3 regions of the Shewanella decolorationis genome follow, and region 3 is predicted to be linked to each of the others. Evidence: predicted binding sites of a transcription regulator. Region 3 holds the regulator's gene; each other region holds the start of a gene.
The links. The regulator sigma-54, encoded in region 3, starts transcription at its own class of promoters, with help from an activator protein. The targets are predictions, from matches to a motif close to GTTGGCACGNNNNTNGNNT.

Region 1: flgF (flagellar basal-body rod protein FlgF) is a predicted target of sigma-54. The motif match lies at 3,355-3,373, and genes of this name have one in related genera.
Region 2: EYR25_RS13685 (BON domain-containing protein) is a predicted target of sigma-54. The motif match lies at 3,315-3,333, and genes of this name have one in related genera.

The regions. Positions count from the first base shown of each region.
Region 1 covers NZ_CP037898.1:1,304,479-1,311,426, reverse strand. Annotated here, with positions in the region: gene EYR25_RS05885 (flagellar basal body P-ring protein FlgI) at 1-1,077, opposite strand, end outside; gene flgH (flagellar basal body L-ring protein FlgH) at 1,089-1,763, opposite strand; gene flgG (flagellar basal-body rod protein FlgG) at 1,776-2,564, opposite strand; gene flgF (flagellar basal-body rod protein FlgF) at 2,575-3,318, opposite strand; gene flgE (flagellar hook protein FlgE) at 3,490-4,851, opposite strand; gene flgD (flagellar hook assembly protein FlgD) at 4,919-5,698, opposite strand; gene flgC (flagellar basal body rod protein FlgC) at 5,723-6,139, opposite strand; gene flgB (flagellar basal body rod protein FlgB) at 6,142-6,546, opposite strand; gene EYR25_RS05845 (CheR family methyltransferase) at 6,690-6,948, opposite strand, start outside.
Region 2 covers NZ_CP037898.1:3,026,651-3,033,598, reverse strand. Annotated here, with positions in the region: gene EYR25_RS13710 (Crp/Fnr family transcriptional regulator) at 1-92, shown strand, start outside; gene EYR25_RS13705 (YgjV family protein) at 227-745, shown strand; gene EYR25_RS13700 (hypothetical protein) at 742-984, opposite strand; gene EYR25_RS13695 (hypothetical protein) at 1,248-2,057, shown strand; gene EYR25_RS13690 (DUF3224 domain-containing protein) at 2,182-2,598, shown strand; gene EYR25_RS13685 (BON domain-containing protein) at 2,732-3,280, opposite strand; gene EYR25_RS13680 (hypothetical protein) at 3,552-4,016, opposite strand; gene EYR25_RS13675 (sigma-54 interaction domain-containing protein) at 4,270-5,682, shown strand; gene EYR25_RS13670 (diacylglycerol kinase family protein) at 5,768-6,948, opposite strand, start outside.
Region 3 covers NZ_CP037898.1:550,733-557,680, forward strand. Annotated here, with positions in the region: gene rapZ (RNase adapter RapZ) at 1-560, opposite strand, end outside; gene ptsN (PTS IIA-like nitrogen regulatory protein PtsN) at 557-1,000, opposite strand; gene hpf (ribosome hibernation promoting factor) at 1,003-1,290, opposite strand; gene EYR25_RS02405 (RNA polymerase factor sigma-54) at 1,319-2,794, opposite strand; gene lptB (LPS export ABC transporter ATP-binding protein) at 2,900-3,631, opposite strand; gene lptA (lipopolysaccharide transport periplasmic protein LptA) at 3,628-4,179, opposite strand; gene lptC (LPS export ABC transporter periplasmic protein LptC) at 4,166-4,726, opposite strand; gene kdsC (3-deoxy-manno-octulosonate-8-phosphatase KdsC) at 4,723-5,274, opposite strand; gene EYR25_RS02430 (KpsF/GutQ family sugar-phosphate isomerase) at 5,274-6,251, opposite strand; gene mlaF (phospholipid ABC transporter ATP-binding protein MlaF) at 6,811-6,948, shown strand, end outside.

The DNA of each region.
Region 1 (6,948 bases), 750 kb from region 3:
TTCACCATGCAAAGCACCTGCCACTTTTAATGCCTCGAGGATAGCAAGCACATCTGACGGGGCTGCTCCCACTAAGTTTACGGCTCGCACTAGCTCATCTAACGTAGTACCAGGATTGAACATAAACATCCTGCGATTACTTTCGGTTGCGTTAATCGTACTATTGCTCGTCACTGTCGTTTGCCCATTAGCTAAGGCATTAGGTTGAGAGACCTGTGTCGCTTCAGCAATGGTCACAGTCAAACCACCATGAGTCACTGCGGCAGGCAATAACTTGACGTTCTGCCCTACCACAATCGTGCCTGTACGCGAATTAACGATTACTTTGGCAGACTCTTCAGCAGGCTCCACTTCGATATTCTCGAGCGTGGCTAAAAAAGATACCCGTTGTGATACATCCCTTGGCGCACTGACCTGAATCGACGTTGCATCCAATGGCCGCGCCATATCAGGGCCAAGCAGATCATTAATCGCATCGGCCAAGCGCTGCGCGGTAGAAAAATCAGCACGGCGTAAGTTGAACGTCAAATAATCGCCAGTTGAAAATGGTGTTGCTACGCTACGTTCAACAATCGCGCCGTTAGGAATACGACCCACGGTTGGCGTGTTTTGAATAACTTTAGAACCATCCAAACCATCGGCACTAAAGCCGCTGACCACTAAGCTGCCTTGGGCAATAGCGTACACATTGCCGTCGACACCTTTAAGGAAAGTCTGCAATAGCGTGCCGCCGCGCAAGCTTTTCGCTTCACCAAGGCTTGAAACGGTGACATCCAATTCTTGGCCAGGCTTGATAAAGGCTGGCATATCCGCATGCACAGCCACCACAGCCACGTTTTTTATCTTGGGTCTAAAATTTTCAGGCAAATTAATGCCGAAATTTTTAAGCATGGTGGTGAATGTTTGTTCAGTGTAATTGGTTTTTTCGCCCGTACCGGGTAAACCCACTACCAAGCCGTAACCAATCAATTGGTTACTCCGCACCCCTTGCACATTGGCAATATCTTTAATGCGTTCAGCTTGGCTAGGCATAGAAAATGCGAGCATGGCTACGGCTAAAATAAGTTTTAATTTCATGATACGACTCCTTAGAAGGGCCACCAATCGCTCATAAAGAACTGGCTTAACCAACCCACTTTTTGGGCATCAGCAAAGGTGCCTGTACCGCTATACTGAATACGCGCATTGGCCATACGGGTTGAATCGATTGTGTTATCAGGCTTGATATCCTGTGAACGAACGATCCCCGTTACACGAATAAACTCATCACCATTGTTAATCGATATCCACTTTTCACCACGTACAACTAAATTGCCGTTATTGAGCACTTGCATCACGTTGGCAGAAATACTGCCATCTAAGCTGTTACTTTGATCAGCATCGGATTCTCGCTTAGTGTTCATACTGTCTTTGTAACGTAGGTCGAGGGGAATCCCCCCCACTGATACATTACTGCCACCAGCATAGATGGGATCTAAAGTCATATCAGAACCTTTTTTGATCTGATTACCCGCGCTCTTTTTTGCCTGAGTCGCTTCCTTCAACACGATTGTGATGATGTCTCCCACTTTGTGAGCACGAATATCCGAATAGAGACTGGCCGCTTGGCTATCTTGGTAAATTGACCCTGTCGCGGCAATTTTGGTTGGTGGCGCTTCGGGATAAACCGGCGCATAGAAGGGATCATCTGCAATCGGCTTCTTGGGGGTAGAACTACACGCCGTAAGCAAGAGCGCAGCGGCCAAAATAATATATCTAGCCATGATAATGTGCCTCTATAGATTCTGATTCACATAAGCCAGCATTTGGTCGACCGCCGAAATGACTTTAGAGTTCATCTCGTAGATCCGCTGACTTTCAATTAGATTCACCAGCTCTTCGGTCACGTTTACGTTAGAGGTTTCTAACGCGCCTTGACGAATCGCCCCCATACCATCGAGTGATGCAGTGCCTTGGATAGGCGTGCCACTGGCACCGGTTTCGGTGTACAGGTTTTGTCCCATAGGGTCTAAACCCGATGGGTTAATAAAATCAGACATACTGAGCTGACCCACAACTTGGTTATCAGCAGTTCCAGGTATTTTTACCGACACCTCACCTTCGGCAGATACGGTAATACTTGTCGCATCAGGTGGAATGGTGATAGCAGGTTGTAGCACATAGCCAGAGCCAGGCGTGACAATTTGCCCAGTATCATCCAAGGTAAATTGGCCGTTACGAGTATAAGCCGCGGTACCATCAGGGAGTTGTACCTCGAAAAAACCAGGGCCCTCGATCATCAGATCGAGTGAGTTATCGGTAGTTAACATATTGCCTTGGGTAAACATCTTTTGAGTAGCAACCACTTTGGTACCCGCACCGATATTTAAACCGTTTGGCAACTTAGTGTTTGAGGCACTAATGCCCCCCGCTTGGTTAACGGTTTGATAGAGTAAGTCTTCAAAGACGGCGCGACTCTTTTTGTAGCCGACAGTACTGGCGTTAGCGACGTTGTTTGAAATCACCGCAATATCGGTTTGCTGTGCGTCTAAGCCAGTTTTACTAATCCATAAGGCTGGATGCATAATTTATCTCCTAACTAATCCGCATTAACGAAGATGATGCGCGGTCGTTTTCTTCCGCGGTTTTCATCATTTTCACTTGCAATTCAAATTGTCGCTGTAAATCAATTAAGGACACCATCTCATCCACTGGATTGACGTTACTGCCCTCTACTGCGCCACTTTCAACAAACACGCTCGGATCGGCTGGCGCTGGATTTCCCGAGGTCAAACGGAATAACCCATCCTCCCCGCGCAGCATTTGGGCGTTACCAGGATTGACCAGCTTTAATCGTCCCACCTCTTCGATCACTTCCGCTGTCGCGCCCTGAGGGCGTACAGAGATAATGCCATCCTGCGAAATAGTGACTTTTTCAATAGGCAGCGGTAACACAATCGGCCCCGCATCCCCCATCACGGGATTACCACGGTCGTTATGTAACAAACCCGTCGAGTCAAAACTTAAGCTGCCGGAACGGGTATAAGCTTCACTGCCATCTTGCGCCTGAACAGCAAACCAACCATCTCCTTTAATAGCAACGTCAAGATCACGTCCAGTACTTTTGATTGGACCTGCACGAAAATTGGCAGAGGGAGTTTCAACCATGGCAAATACCCTCGATGGCAATCCTTCACCAAAGGCTTGCATCGATCTGGCTTGTGCCATATCCGACTTAAATCCATCGGTATTGGCGTTAGCTAAGTTGTTGGCGCGCAAAGCCAACTCATTCATGTTTTGCTTAGCTCCGCTCATGGATATGTAGAGGAATTTGTCCACAGACTGCTCCGTCAAATTTTCAACCTGACAATAGCAAAGCAAGCATCATGCCAATAAAAACATATGCTAATTAACTGATAAATTGAGAGAAGATAATGAAGAAATCGCTATGGCGCCTAAAGAGGCTAAGAGTTGCCGCAGGCGGCAACTCTTAGAAAGGGAACAATCAACTTAACGAATCTGCAAAACAGTTTGCTGCAGTGTGTTGTTTACTTCTAGGGTACGAGAGTTAGCTTGGAAGTTACGTTGTGCCGAAATCAAATCGACTAGCTCAGTCGTTAAGTCAATGTTAGATTGCTCTAACGCTGAAGAACTTAAGCTTCCAAATGTGCCGCTATTAGGTTCACCAGCTAGTGCAGGACCTGACGATAAACTCGCCTTCCATGAGGTATTACCTACCTGAGTTAAACCTTGCTCGTTAGCAAAACGAACTAAGGCAACGCGGGCTAATGGCACAGTTGAACCATTCGAGTAACTGGCGGTGATCAAACCATCTTCGCCAATTTCAACATTCGTTAAACGTCCAACGGTAGTTCCGTCTTGTGACAATTCAGTAGCGGCAAAGGGGGCAGAATATTGTGTTGGCGCATTGAACTTGATATTAACGGCTTGCGTACCATCCGCGCCAGGACCTAACACCCCTGCGCCACCCACACCAAGCACTTCAGTCGTCACGGCGGCAGGATCACTACCGGTATACACACCGACCGAATTAAACTTCAGAACAGATCCCTTCCAGCCACCAGCAGTTTGCGCAGTCCCTGTTGCATCGGGAGTGCCGTCACCATTGGTATCAGTCTGATAGGTTCCCGCTGGGCCAGAAATATCAACTTGTTTACCATCAATTGCATAATAAGCGACCCAATTGTTTTCGCCATTGTAAGAACCATTGTTTGGCTTCACAAAGTAGGTGGTCATAATATGTGGCTCACCCAGCGAATCATAAATTGTCATTGAAGTAACGCTGTTATAGGTTTTCGAGTCTAGAGGGTCGAATGCTGCCGGATCGAGTGAACCATCTTTGGCATTAAGATTCATCTGTAAGGTAACGTTTTCAGTCTGAACAGGACTACCCGCAGTGTCTGGAATTTGTACTGGTTTAGCTGTAGTTAAACTTACTGATGTCGAGTTACCATCTTTGTCCACTGGGAAGGTTTGCAAATAATTTCCAGCAGAGTCAACCATGTAGTTATTTTTGTCGACTTTAAATGCACCCGCACGGGTAAACTGGTGATCTAAGGTGCCGATTTCTGAAGCGGTCACAAAAAAGCCACCACCCTTAATCGCCAAGTCCAAAGAGTTATTAGTTAGCTGCAAACTACCTTGATGGAATTGCTGCGCGACTTGGCTTGTTGCGACACCGCCACCCACAGCCGTTTTTGAGTTTGAGAAAATTGAATTAGCGTAAACATCCGCAAATTCAGCACGCGACTCTTTAAAACCAATGGTATTCGCATTGGCAATGTTGTTCGCCGTAGTGTTTAAATCCTTCTGCGCAGCCGAAATGCCACTCAATGCAATGTTAAACGACATAATTCACCTCTACTTTTGCTCAATTCTATAGTGGACAAGTTGCGTCCATTTACCATCTTGAAAACCATTAAACTTCCGTGATCGCAAGCACATCCGACAACTTAAAGGCCATTCCACCTTTAAGGTTTAAAATGGCACCTGTCGCTGCAGTACCTAAAGAAACACTGGTAACATGCCCATAGGTTGATACAGCTAACGCTTGCGATTTATCATTCACCAAACCCGATGCTTTAATGGAGTAATTGCCTGCAGCAACAGGTTCCCCTTTATCGTTCAAACCATCCCACTTGACATCAGTGTTACCGCCCTTACTACCATCGACAGTAAATGTTCTGACCACTTGCCCTTTCTCATCTTCGATTCGAATGTTGATGACGGGAATTTTTTCCGAAGTACTGATTACGCCATTCAAACCAGGACTTTCTGCAGAGATATACCCAGTATCCGTCGGTAATAACACCTTACGTCCGACTAATCCGGATGCTTGTAATGCTTGGCTCGATGTCATCACACTGTTTAAATTAACAATTTGATCATTGAGCTTAGAAATACCATCAACGGTAGAAAACGATGCCATTTGCGCAATCATCTGATCGTTATCGACGGGCTTAAACGGATCCTGCATCGATAACTGCTGACTGAGTAATGAGAAAAAATCTTCTTGAGTCAGCTGTTGGCTCTTAGCGTCAGGCACTGCAGACTTGCTAGGTAAACGCAATCCATCCAAAAATGGGTTGCCTGTAGAGCTAGTCGAAGTTGTAGAGGAATTAGTCGCTACTGTATTCGATTGAGTTTTTGTTTGAGCTACTTGCGACGAAGTTTGGCTCAATTGGTTAATGAGGCTCACAACTTACCTCCTAAATAACACATATTATTTACCCATCCCAAGTGTCTGTTGCAGCATAGATTTTGCAGCTTCAGCCACTTGAACATTCATCTGATATGAGCGAGAGGCAGAAATCATATCCGCCATTTCTTCCATGACGTTTACATTTGGTTTGTAAATAAAGCCATCGGCATCCGCCATCGGGTGATCAGGCGAATACTCTTTTAATAGGGGTTTATCACTCTCGACAATTCCCTTCACAGTGACACCTTGGGCAGCTTGCTGCTGGCTCTGTGCTTTCGCCATCTCCGCCTCGAAAATCGGGTGGCGTGAACGGTAGGTTTTATCGATACTACTAGAAACGGAATCGGCGTTAGCAATATTACTCGCCGTGGTATTTAGCCGCACAGATTGGGCCGACATGCCCGACCCCGCAACATCGAAGATATTAAATAAACTCATAATTAATCCCCTCTCAGCGCTTTTTTCATGCCACTAAATTTACTGTCTAAAAAACCTAGAGACATTTGATATTCAAGGGCATTCTGCATAAATGCTGACTGTTCTTGTTGGACATCGACGGTGTTACCATCCCCTGTATCAGGCTGGTTTGGCACTCGAAATTTGACGTACTGCCCCGACAATTGAGACAAACCAAAATGCTGCTCATTGCCCACCATCTCTAGGCTATTACGCTGCTGTTGCTGGGATTTCGCCACATTTAATGCCGCAGAAAAATCGACGTCACGAGCTTTATAATGTGGCGTATCGGCGTTTGCGATATTGCTTGAAATAACTTCGGCACGCTCGGCGCGTATCCCCAACGTAAATTGGTGAACCCCTAGGGCCTTATCAAAACTAATCGCCATAAAATTGCCTCCATCGTGTCTCTCACGGAAGTAAAGCAATTCATGTGCCAATAAACTGATATCAGGGAAGAAAGTATTGGAGGGATATTGCTGGCAAAAAAATTACCGACACTTATCGGCAATTTTCATTAATTATCAATAGATTAAGTTTTCTTTTGATAATAAATACCAGGATTGCAACGCACCATATCGAACTCGTCGGTCAAACCAGCTATCGATTCAGAAGCGCCTAAAAAGAGGATACCTTTAGGATTTAACGCGGCAGCAAATTGCCGCAAAATTTTTGCTTTTGCCTCAGGGGCAAAATAGATCAGCACATTTCGGCAGAAAATAATGTCGAACTTGCCCAGCAAAGTGTAACTCTCAAGCAGATTATGAGCTCGAAAATTCACCAAGCGCTTA
Region 2 (6,948 bases), 2.2 Mb from region 3:
AGCGTTTAACCCATGCCCAACTGGCCAATTATATTGGTATTACCGCCATTAGCCTGTCGCGGATCCGCAGACGTTTGCAAGATTCACGGTAAAATCTTCTGCCAGTTAACTTAAGTTAATGCACTTTTAGGTCATCCCCTTCATGCTCATCGGCGCTAAGTTTGAGTCACAGCTGAATATATCGGCTTATTTTATAAGTCGATATTGAACCCTAAAGGAGCCTATCTTGAGTGCTTTTACCCTGTCACAACTATTGGTGGCGATTGCCATCGTTTTCGATTTGATGTCGTTTCAATTTAAGACGCGTGAGCGCATCGTCGCCTGTTTATTCGTCTCGGGCATCCTAATCTCCATCCATTTTTGTTTATTGGCACAATGGACGGCCGCAGGGCTAATGGGGATTGCCACAGTGCGTTACCTCACCAGCATTTTTACAACGTCAAAAAAAGTCATGTGGTTTTTTAGTGGAGCGGCAGTGCTGATGAGCGGCTTAACTTATAGCGGGCTTGTGAGCGTGATAAGTTGTATTGGAACGCTGTTTCAAACCCGCGCCGCCTTTTGTCAGGCGGATAAAAATCTGCGCTTATTGATGATAGTCGGCACCAGTTTTTGGTTGTGCCACAATATCTTAGTGGGTTCGCCCATGGCGGTATTGATGGAGCTGTTGTTTATTGGCAGTAATCTCGTGGGATATTACCGCCATTATTTTCGTGGACAATTGCACTCGTCCAAAAGGAAGGCTTAGATACCTGCTACGGCCTCCATGTCTAGCTCGATATCGGTACAGCCTTTGGGGCAGAAAATACCTGCTGCCTGTTCGGCTTTAGCTGTCTCCGGCAAGATGACTTTGAGGGTTTGATTACAGCTTGGACATTGCACAGGCTTACCTTTAAACACCCGTTTTATCAAGTTTTTCTGTTCATTAAACGAGTTTGCAGTGGTTTGGTTTAACACAGCAAAAGGGCTGGTCGATGCATTGGTCATTGGCGATAAAATCCTTAAAAGCTCGGCAATATTTTTATGGGATTGATGCATTTTGCGGACAGAATTATAGCCCGATTGGGAACGGGAATGAAAAGTCTAAATCATATATATATCAGCATGGGTTAACTTGCTGAACTTGTGCTGACTAAAAGCAAAAATAAGCGGCTTTGACCTTGTAGGAAGAGCAATTTTTTGATGCTATGAGCAAGGCGGTTTTTATCATAAGAGTGAAACATGCCGCGACTAGGATATTGGGGGAAAGAATGAGTATGTTTGTTAAATTAACGATAGCGGCGACTGTCCTTGTGCTCAGTATTCTTGCCGTTGGCATTTATCGTTTTGATATGACCAATGATGATATCTACATGGTCATGGAAGATGGCCAAGTGCTGCAATACGATGAGGCCATGGCGCAGGCCGATGCTAAGGCAAAAGCCAAAGAGGCGGCATTATCTTCCAATGAAGATGCCATCGAATCAGTGGTGCCAAGTGAGGTCAAACCGGTGGCGAACGCCTCCGAGGTGATGCTGAAACTCTTTAGCTTAAATACGGCCAATCCCTTTGAAGTTAAGCTGCCCGATAGCCAACTGCCCGTGGTGTTGACGCACTTTATTAAAATCAAGCAAACGGAATTTGCGCTGGGGGATTATCAACAAGGTGATGAAAAGGGCAGGGTATTGCTAGATTATATGCGGATCACACCGCTTAATTTTGACCCCGCATTAGAGCCCGATACCCAAAGCGATGTGCCATTGCAGGATGATCCTAAACAGCAAACCATGCCCTTTGTGGCGCCTTTTATTGTCAAAAATCAAGGTTCGGGGGTATTTGTGTACCTCGGTTTATTCAGCTTAGATTATGGCCAAAATCGATTACAGCACTTAGGTAGTGTGTTTATTGGCGATCGCATCGAAGTCGATAGTATTGAACCCGTGTATCCCTTTGAAGCCCCATTTAAAGTTGCTATCACCTATCGCGATAGGGCGGCTGGTCAACCTATGGCAGAGGAGCCGAATGTGGCTAAAACCCTTGAAGTCGGTGTGAGTGAGTCGGAAATCAAAGCACTGAATTAGGTTTATATCTGGGCTTATGCTAAGTTAATTTTACCTCAGCTACGGCTGAGGTATTTATTTCACCTAGCGGCTGGGAAAGCTAAGGTTTTGGCATAAAACATAAAATTAAAACAAGGAGCGTGTCATGGAAATGACCAAAGTCACGGGCAAATTTGATGTTAAGCTCAATCCCGAGAATGCCTATGCCACAGGTGTGGGCGGCGTGAACTTGGGCAGAATGACCTTAGATAAAACCTTTTATGGTGAGCTAGAAGCTCGCAGCCAAGGCGAAATGCTCAGTGCTATGACAGCGGTAAAAGGCTCTGCGGGTTACGTGGCGATTGAGCAAGTCGTGGGAAAACTGTGCGGCAGACAGGGCAGTTTTGTGCTGCAACATTTTGGCATTATGACTGATGGTCAAAACCGATTACACCTTGAGGTTGTCCCCCATTCAGGTGCGGGTGAACTCACAGGGCTATATGGCACTATGGCGATAAGCATCGAAAATGGACAACATTTTTATGAGTTTACCTTCTGCATCGAACAGGAAGCCGAAGCCTAAGGCATGATTAACATGACATCGCGCCGATAAAACAAAACCAGCCGAAGCTGGTTTTGTGGTTTTTGCCCGAGTGACTAATATCAAGCGTTGAATTGGCAAGCGCTGAATTAGCAAGGGCTGCATGTCAGGACCATTATGAGGTTTTGACTTTGATTTTATCGACGACCTTTTTCACATCATCGGTATTTTTGGCAATGGTCAGGGCTAATTGACGCTCTGCATCGCTAGCCACTTCACCCTGCAAGGTCACTACGCCATCGGCAACGTCGACATTAATTTGGGTGCCCGATACGTCGGTCGAGAACAACAGACGGGTTTTCACGACTGTTGCAACCTTAGAGTCGGTTAGGGTCTTCACCACCTCACTGGTGCCTTCGTCTTCATTCATCACGGTTAATTTGTTATCGACCCCTTTTACCCCATCTAAGCTTTTGATGAGCTCAGCGGCGAGCGCCTTATCGACACTGCTCTCTACTTGACCAGTTAAGGTGACATGGCCGTTTTTCACGTCGGTCATAATGTCAAAGGAGTTGAGGTTAGTATTGAGCAACAAAGTCGTTTCGGCCTTGCCATCGATCCAAGCATCTTTGGCATCGTCTTTCCAATCCTGTGCGGCGGCCACATTTAAACTGATAGAACCGACAAGTAAGGTGGTTAAAGCTAAAGTTGTCGTGTTTTTCATAATGATATCCTCCGTTGTTATCTCGAAGATACTAAAGCGTGAATCGTGCCAATGTTTTTATCTTACTGATTTTAAATGGGTTAAGTGTTGTTTGCACTTGTTTTAGGTGTTTGGCTTAATCGTCAAATCGGCGCTTTTTACCGACAAAATGTAAATATTACCGAGGGTGATTAAGCGATTGGGCTTAAGTGGGATAGGCGTTAAGCTCAAATAGATCGCAGGCAACAAAAACGCGGCTCAGTTGGCCGCGTTATTGGCTGGCATGGCTGCCTTACAGGGCTTGGCTACGCAGGTGTAAGGTATCCAAATGGATTTGTAGCCAGGCAATATCTTCGGCCAATTGGCTGATTAACCTCGGGTGGTTGGCCTTTTTAATTAACTGTTTGAGGTGGCTAAGGCGCTGACGCTCAAGCTCACAGAGCACGACGAGGGCATCGGCGAGTTGTTGTTTGAGAAGTAAAGCATCGACATCGGCATAGGGCCGAGTCTGCGACGGCGGCACCGAGTTCGGGCCCATTTGTTGTAATGATTGGGCGAGCAGTTGCCTAAATCGCGCCAGCATCCCTTGATACGTCTTGATTTGGGCGATAAAAATGCGTTTTAGGCTGTAGTCATCGACAGTGGTATTGGCCCGAGTATAAAAATCCACGCCGGTTTGGGTCAGCTCGATTAACTCATTAACCAGCTTAATATCGGCGCTCAACTCGGTCTGATGTTGCGCAACATTAGACGTCATAACGACCTCCTGTGGTAGTTTGGGCTGCTCCGCCGACACGGATTGCCCAAGTTTTTATGGAAATATCAGCTTCATTCAGCTGCTATGCATATTTCGTTCACTTTTTAATGATAAGTTAATGACTTGATTTAACTGATCATATTTATCCATTGTCGCTAGTGGGCTGCTTATTATCGGCAACTCTTACCGTTGAGATTGTTAAAATTTCACGGCTGGCATACAGTGGTGCTTCATTCACAGGGAGTGGCACAAGATGATCCGACCAACGCTTTTCTATCATCTACAGGACTTCGAAACCGAGCAGGCATTAGTGCAGCTCGAAGGCGCGCAGACCTACAACAAGCTACGCAGTACCGATGATTTATCTTGGATTAGTCAGCTGGAGGCCAATCGTATCGATGTGGCGATCATTGAGCTGCCCCGTCTAAGTCGTGAAGATTACTTAGCCTTACTCGAGTCGAGCGCCATTGCGGATGTGGAGTTTATTTTCCTCTCCGACGGCCTGCCGAATCCTCACCTCGATAAACTCTTGTCCAAATATGCGGGCTACCATTTCCGTAAGCCCATCGATATGTCGTTGCTGTGCGAAACCTTAGCGGATTTTGCCCAGCATCTGGTTGCCAATACCTCGACGCGTATTCGCCCCTTTGCCAGCGAATTAGACCAATATGGTCTGCTGGTGGGCTCCTCATTACCTATGCACCGCTTGTATCGCACTATCCGCCGCGTGTCGGCCGCCGAGAGTAATGTGCTGATTATCGGTGAGAGTGGCGCGGGTAAAGAACTGGTCGCTAATACCATTCACTTAGCCAGTCCGCGGGTGAATAAGCCCTATATTGCGATTAACTGCGGCGCCTTGAGCCCAGAATTGGTCGATAGTGAACTCTTCGGCCATGTAAAAGGCTCCTTCACCGGCGCGAATCGTGATCACCAAGGGGTATTTGAGCAGGCGGAAGGCGGCACCTTATTCCTCGATGAAGTCACCGAGATGCCCCTTGAGCATCAAGTTAAGCTATTAAGAGTGCTCGAAAATAATGAATATCGCCCTGTCGGCAGCCCTAAGGTGCTCAAGGCGAATGTGCGTATTGTGGCGGCGACAAACCGCGATCCTTTAGTGGCGATTGAGCAAGGGCAGCTGCGGGAGGATTTGTACTTTCGCTTAGCGCATTTCCCCATTCAAGTGCCGCCATTGCGGGAGCGCGGGGAAGATATAGTCGGACTTGCGAAGCATTTTCTGGCCTATCGCAATGCGGCGGAAAAACAGAGTAAAGTGTTCTCGCCATCAAGTTTAGAGGCGATTGCGGCCCACACTTGGCCCGGTAATGTGCGCGAGTTAAAGCATGCTATCGAGCGCGCTTATATTCTGGCGGACCATGAGATTACCCCTGAGCATTTACAGCTGACGCCCAGTTTAGATAAAGAGGCCACTGCGGAGGAAAATGTAGTGATCCCCCAAGGTATGCGCCTTGAAGAGCTGGAAAAAATCGCCATTTACCAAGCGCTTGAAACGAGTCAGGGCAATAAAACCGACACCGCCGAGCAGCTTGGGATCAGCGTTAAAACCCTCTATAACAAGCTCAGTAAATATGAGCAGGAGTCAGACGTTCAAACCGCTGATGCAGATACCGTTAGCGAAGATTCCGTTAGCAATAGCGTCGCCAAGTAGTAACCTACATTAAATGCCTGAAAATAAGCTAATGCATTGATTCAGCTTTGATTCAGAGTTTGGTTCAGCGTTGATTCTGAATGCGTTAGCTTATTTTGGGCTCTGACTGTTGTTCATCATTTTGCGCTTGATAGGGCACAAACACTTTTAAAGAGGCGGGCAGGATATCGATATTGAGTTCCTCTGGCTCACAAATTTCGCCATCAATCACATACTTGCATGGGGGCTGACTGCTGATCTTCACCCTTTTAGCGTGGGCATGTTTCACTTTACCCGCGTTGGCCGAGGGCGCAGAGTCGCTATTGGCGGCCTCTTTAATCCAGCCGGTAAAAGCCAGTTCAGCCAGACTGATAAGCTGTTCATTCGGCTCATTATTTGAATCCAACCAAGTGATATCCAACAAGCCGTCGGTCATATTGGGTTCGCCCTTACCTTGGGCGAGTAAGCTGGTAAAAGGCGCGGCATTGGCAACCACTAGGCTGTGGGTTTGCACTGTCATTGGGGCTTGGTCATCTAAAGTCAGCTGCAACTCGAGGTTGGTGTCGGTGTTCACCGCGCGCCACAAACCATCGAGGTAGGCGAGTTGGCCGAGGGCATTTTTACGCTCGCGGCTCGCCGACTCAATCATTTGCTGCTCAAACCCAATGCCGACCAGCAGCAACACCAGCCGCTCATTGCAACGCGCCGTATCTATGGTCTGTGTCTGGCCTTGGATAATATTATCAAGGGCTTGGGAGACGGCATTGAGCTTACTGCTTAAACCAAAGAGGGCGTGTGATAGGGCATTGGTGGTGCCAAGGGGGATAATGCCTAAGGTGATATCGGTGTCGATAATCTCCGCCGCGACCTCAGTAACAGTGCCATCGCCACCGCAAGCGATGATGATATCGGCACCCTGAAGCCGGGCTTTTTTTGCTTGGGTTTGGGCGCTAATCTCTGGTGTGGTGAGCGCTAACTGCACCTCAAAATAACGTTTCAGTTCAGTGCAAATTTGTTCGCCATGGCTCTGCCATTTACCTGCGCCAGAGACGGGATTGGCGATAATCCAGGCTCGCTTATGCAGTTTGATTTCCCCTTGAGTGTACATCTGCTCCAACGCTTTAAGTTGCCAGCGATTTAACCCTGCGGTTTTACGAATGCTTTTAATCTGTTGCAGCACCTCGGCAAAACTGAGTTCGGGGCGGCGGCATACAAGATAAGCGGCCAGCACCATTACGGAGCGCCCACGGCCGAGCGCACAGTGGATCAATATCCGCTTTTGGGCGC
Region 3 (6,948 bases):
GGTAAAAAGCGCACATCAAACATAAAGTCGGCTTCGGTTGGCATACCATGCTTAAAACCGAAGGACTCAAAGTTAATCACCAGTTCCTTATCGACACTGCCAAGCAGGATTTGCCGTACTTGGTCGCTGAGTTCATAGATATTCAGATTCGAGGTATCTATGTAGTGATCCATCTGCTGAGACAGGGGCTCGAGCAATTTGCCTTCAAGCTTAATGGCTTCTTGCAGAGAAACACGGCTCTTAGATAAGGGATGTAAGCGTCGAGTCTCGCTGTAGCGTTTGAGTAGCACTTTATCGCTGGAGTTTAAGAAGAAGCTAGTAAGTTCAGTGCCCGCAGGCAGGCTGGCAAGCTGTTTGACGAGTACCTTGTCTTGCTCCGGCAGGTTACGCACGTCGACGCTGATGGCGACGAGATCGTTACTGCCCTTGAGCTGTTCGAGTAAGCTGCCAATCAGCGGCAAAGGAAGATTGTCGACACAATAGTAGCCGAGATCTTCAAGCACTCTTAGTGCGACCGATTTGCCCGAGCCTGAGCGCCCTGACACTATGACCAGTTTCATCCAGTGATTACCTGATAGAGTTCCGTTTCATCATGCGTCTTGCGCAATTGCTTCAATATTTGTTTGTCACTGAGCTTTTCAGCCATGCAGGACAAAGTGCTTAAGTGCTGTTGACATTGGTCAGCAGGCACTAGCAGCGCAAATAAAATGTCGACAGGTTGTTTATCGATAGCATCAAAGGCTATCGGCTCCTCACATTTCACCAATATGGCTATGGGTTGTGTTATATCGGTTAATCGACCATGTGGAATGGCGATGCCGTTACCTATACCTGTGCTCCCCATCTTTTCGCGCGCCACAAGGCTTTCGAAGATCTCTTGAGATGAGAGGGTGGGGTACTGGGCAGCGGCTAAGTCGCTGATAAGTTCCAGTACCTTTTTCTTACTGCCCGGAGTGGCGCAGGTCGTGCATTCCGGCCGCAGTATGGTACGAAGTTCCATTGCTAGTGTTTTGTTAACTTCTCTTTGTGTTTAATAACCTGACGATCAAGCTTGTCGATCAGGACGTCTATGGCAGCATACATATCTGCATGCTCTGAAGTCGCGAAGACTTCACCACCGGTGAGGTTGATTCTCGCTTCGGCAATTTGTTGCATTTTCTCAACATTGAGCACAACGTGCACATTATTGATCTGTTCGAAATGACGTTCAAGTTTTGAAAACTTTTCCTCAACATAAGCCCGTAACGATTCAGTAATCTCGATATGGTGTCCACTCAGGTTTATTTGCATATAAACGTCCTCCGATTTCCACTTTAGGCTATAAACTTTTACGCTGATTGGAAGGGGGAATAAGCATCGCTTCTCTGTACTTCGCAATGGTTCTGCGCGCAACGTTAATTCCCTGTTCTGCCAGAAGTTGTGCCATCTTGCTGTCGCTTAATGGTTTTTTCTGGTTTTCCGCTGCAACCAGTTTCTTAATGAAGGCTCTGATTGCCGTGGATGAGCACTCACCGCCATCATCAGTCCCGACGTGGCTTGAGAAGAAATATTTTAGTTCAAAAAGTCCCTTTGGGGTATGCATGTATTTTTGTGTGGTCACCCGTGAAATGGTGGACTCATGCATCTCTACCGCTTCAGCGATATCGTTTAGGACCATAGGTTTCATGGCTTCTTCACCGTATTCGAAGAAACCCTGTTGGTATTGCACTATGCAGTTTGCCACCTTGAGCAGTGTTTCGTTACGGCTTTCAAGGCTTTTAATAAACCACTTGGCTTCTTGCAGATGCCCGCGGATAAATTGGCTATCGGCTTGGCTTTTGGTGCTGCGCGCCATGGCTGCATATTGCTGATTAACATTGATTTTTGGCATGCAATCTGGATTTAACTCGACCACCCAGCGACCGTTTTTCTTCGATACCGACACATCGGGGATGACATATTCTTCATCAACAGGGGTGATGAGCAAACCGGGACGAGGGTTTAAGGTTTGGATCAGCGCTATGCTGTCCCTTAACTCGTCTTCTTTGAGTTTGGTCTTACGCATCAACAACCTAAAATCGCGGGCAGCGATCAGATCTAAATGATCTTTGATCAGCATGCGGGCGTTTTCGAGGTGTGGAGTATCCGGTGAAAAGTGGGAGAGTTGGATAAGCAGACATTCGCTTAAATCCCTTGCGGCGACACCGACGGGATCGAAGTGTTGAATACGCTTGAGTACGGCTTCGACTTCATCCAGTTCTATTTCGGGATTGCCCATGGCTTCGAGGATATCTTCAGTACTTTGAGTGAGATAACCTTGATCGTCGATGGCATCAATAATCGCGGTAGCGATGGCTAAATCGGTTTCAGAGAAGGGCGTGAGGTTTTTCTGCCATTCTAAATGTTCGTAAAGGCCTTCACTGGTTTCCCCTTGGAAGGGCATGTCATCTTCACGGCTGGCGCCTGAACCTGAGTTTGGCGATGCGGTAAAGACTTCATCCCAAGTGGTGTCCATGGGCAGTTCTTCGGGCAAGGATTCTTTGGTCAGCGACTCGGCAATGTCCACGGTGGAATTGTCTTGTTCCTGTGGCTGAGCCGTCGTTTCGCTAAAGTCGGTATCGGCGATATCTTGATTACGTTCGCTAGGCGCGTCGAATTGCTCCTCTTCCAGCTCGAGAAGAGGATTAGAGTCTAAGGCTTGCTGGATCTCTTGCTGCAGTTCCAATGACGACAGTTGCAACAGACGAATGGCCTGTTGGAGTTGTGGCGTCATGGTTAACTGTTGACCCAGTTTGAGCTGGAGTGACGCTTTCATGTTACCGCTGATCCCTACGTTATTATTTTGAATTTAGGCCGCTTGTTATCATATTGATGGCGCTGATAAGCCAAAATTCAAGGCTAATTGGCTCTGTTTAAGTAACTATAGCCTGAATTGTTCACCTAAGTACACAGCCCTAACTTGCTGATTGTCTAAGATCTCTGCGGGAGTTCCTTCGGCTATCAGGTTTCCGTGACTGACAATGTAAGCATGTTCACAGACGTCTAAGGTCTCACGCACATTGTGGTCTGTGATCAGTACCCCAAGGCCTCGGCTCTTGAGTTGTTCGATGATTTTCTTGATATCGATAACCGAAATCGGGTCGACACCGGCGAAGGGTTCATCGAGCAGAATAAACTTAGGATTGGCCGCTAAGGCGCGGGCAATTTCGACGCGGCGACGTTCGCCGCCCGATAACGACATGCCTTGGCTATCGCGAATATGGGTGATATGGAACTCTTCGAGCAGATGTTCCAGCTCTTCTTCGCGTTGGTCGCGATTGAGCTCTTTACGGGTTTGCAGTACCGCCATGATATTGTCGTGCACGGTCAGCTTACGGAAGATACTGGCTTCCTGTGGTAGGTAACCAATGCCTTTGCGAGCGCGCAGATGCATGGGATCGGCAGTTAAATCATCGTTATCGATAAAGATATGGCCTTTATCGCTTTTGACTAAGCCCACGACCATGTAAAAGGTGGTGGTTTTACCCGCGCCGTTTGGGCCGAGTAAGCCGACGACTTGACCCGTTTTGACCGTCAGGCTGACATCTTTCACAACCTGACGACTCTTATAACTCTTGGCGAGATTCTGTGCTTTTAAGGTGATTTGGGTCATTTAGGATCCTGTTTTTTCACAGGTTTGTCTGCGGGCTGATTCTTGAGTTCTTCCTGATAGTTGTCAGGTTTAATAATGGTAATCACGCGATCATCACCGCTACCCGTGCTCTCCGCGATCAGTTTTTGCTGAATAATATCGTAACGGATGAGGTTACCCGTGACTTGGCTACCCGCTTGGTCAAGGGTCGCTGAACCCGTTAAGGTTAAGGTACGAGTCGCCATTTCATAGCGAATTTCTTTGGCACTTGCTGAAGCAGGGCGTCCATCATCCAGAATTTGGCTGTAGGTCGCAGGATTCCCCGTTGCGACTAAAATCTTGCTGTTTTCGCCTTCGGCAGAAAACGCACGTAGTTGATTTGCATTAATTTTTATCGAGCCCTGGGTTACTTCTACCGGACCGAAGAAAATGATCTGGTTATTTTTAATGTCCGCAGTTTGGCTGACGGCTTTGATTTTTACTTCTTGCTGTAAGTCACCGACCTTGGCGAAGGCGCTCATGCTAGTGATTAGCATTAGGCCGACAAGTAATATGTTATTTTGCTTCATAGGTTCCTACTACCTGACTGGTCAATTGCACTTCCTGCGCGTTAAGGTCGGCATAAAGGCCTTGCCCTTGAATATTAAAATCTTTCCCTGTGACGTAAATGATGCGGTCAGAGGTCATTATCATAGTGTTGAGATCGAGTTCTAAAAAACTGGTGGACAATGTCTGTATGGGTTCACCAGGGCTGATGGCATCGATAATAACATTCTTTTCTAATACAACCTTGCCGGTATCTTTGTTGAGTCGACCTTGGTCGGCTCGGATCTGCCATTTTGCTTTACCTTGGTCGGGATAGACAAGATAGACAGGCTGAGTAAAGTCGGTCTGGTTTTTCAGCTCATAGTGCTCCATGTGCTTTGCCGTGACGCGACTGTTAACTTGCCCTTGCTCATTAAACTCAATGCTACGCAGATCTTCGATAATGTAATCGGGTCTATCACTGACGTTCAAGCTGTCATCCGTATCGCCACCACGTTTTTGCTGCACTTGCCAATATAGCACCAGCGCAGTACCAAAAAAGGCGATAATGGCGAGGGTCACACGACTCATATGCTCATCCCATGGGCGGAAGTGAACTTATTTTGGCTCAGCAACAGCAGATCCGTGAGTTCCCTGAGTGCGCCATGTCCACCATTTAAGTGAGTCACAAAATGGGCGTGTTGACGGACATAGGGATGACCATCGGCAACACAGACGGCAAGGCCGACCACATTCATTACTGGTAGGTCGACAATATCATCACCGATATAGGCGACTTCTTCTGGGGTGACATTGTAGAGCGACAGTAGCTCTTCATAGGGGACGAATTTATTATCCACGCCCTGATAAATATGGGTCACACCCAGAGCCGTCATGCGGTTTTCAACAATTTTAGACTGACGGCCAGTGATGACCGCCAGATTAAACCCACTGGTCAATAATGAACGAACGCCATAGCCATCGCGGGTGTGGAAGGCTTTGAGCTCTTCCCCTGAGTTGCTCAAATAAATGCGGCCGTCGGAAAACACTCCGTCCACGTCGCAGATTAGCAGTTTAATTTTTTGCGCTCTTTGCCAAACATCGTCGCTGATGGGGCCGTAAAATCCTTGCTGTGGCATTAAATGACTCCCGCTTTAACCATATCGAGCATATTGAGCGCACCGACAGGATGATTGTCTTTATCTATCACTATCAGGCCGTTGATATTTTTGGAATCCATCACTTGCAGCGCCTGCGCCGCTAGGACGTTTTCAGTAATTGTGACACAGTTTCGCGTCATCACATCGGCAATTGGCGTGGTGCGCAGGTTGACTTGGGCGTCGATAACGCGGCGTAGGTCGCCGTCGGTAAAGATACCCACAAGTTTGTTCTGCTCATCGATAACAGCAGTCATGCCAAGGCCTTTCTTGGAGATCTCGTACAGGGCATCGGTGATGCAGATATCGTGTTTAACCAAAGGTAAATCATCGCCGCTGTGCATCACGTTGCTGACTTTTAGCAGTAGCTTACGGCCTAAGGCGCCGCCCGGATGGGACATAGCGAAATCGTCTCGAGTAAAGCCTTTAGCTTGCAGCAATGCAATGGCCATCGCATCTCCCATCACTAAGGTTGCCGTGGTGCTGGAAGTTGGCGCAAGTCCGAGCGGACAGGCTTCTTCTGGTACTTCAATGCATAAATGAATTTTGGCCAAACGTGCCATGGTGGACTCAGGTTTGCCCGTCATGGCGATCACTGGGATGGCTTTACGCTGGATAACCGGCATCAGCGCGAGGATTTCGCTCGACTCACCCGAGTTTGAAATGGCAAGAATAATATCATTATCCGAGAGCACACCTAGATCACCATGACTGGCTTCGCCAGGATGCACAAAAAATGCAGGTGTACCTGTGCTGGCGAGGGTGGCTGAGATTTTATTGCCAATGTGGCCGGATTTTCCCATCCCCATCACTATCACTTTGCCGGTGCAGTTGAGAATTAACTCGCAGGCTTGGGCGAATTCAACGGAATCGACATATTGATATAGATTGTCGAGGGCCGATTTTTCTATATCGATAACTTTACAGCCCCACTGGCGCAATTGTGATTGGTCTACCATGTCTATCTCTCTTCTTGCATTGTCTTTGTCGCCCCGTCTGGGATTGGAATAGCACAATTTGGTACGCGATAAAGATGATAAAATTAACGGCTTCTTACCGGAGTAGCGTCTTATTGTTTGCCCTTGCCAATCAGGTTTGAGGCAATAGGGCAGAATAACCTGTTTAGCGATTGAATGTCTTGAGCAAAATCATCGTCTTGGTTGTTTTAGCGCTGCCACTTTTATGGTTATGGTCGCCATGATAACCAGTTTGACATTCAATACGTCTTTTGAACTAAGTTATCTTGCCTAGTTCAATGTGATTTCGCTTAGCTTATTAGCCTTAGCTAAACAATCTTGCTGATTTATCAACAAGGATGAAAACATTAAGTAACACTTTATCTTCACAGAGCGAAAACTTAGGGCGCATTCTCGCTGGAAATGAGGCAAATTGAAAGTATCGCAGGACGATAGTGTCGATTCTGTTGTAGGTTAAAGCGCAATTACGTACAATTTGCGGCTCTTCGATTGGTCTGGGCAGGAAGCGTAGGCCACCTCTTTTCAAATATCGGAATCAAGCATGACTCAAGAACAAACGCCGTTGGTTGAGATCCGTCATTTGGGCTTCAGCCGTGGCCAGCGTGTCATATATGAAGATATTAGCCTGTCTATCCCCCGGGGCAAAGTGACCGCTATTATGGGCCCCAGTGGTATAGGT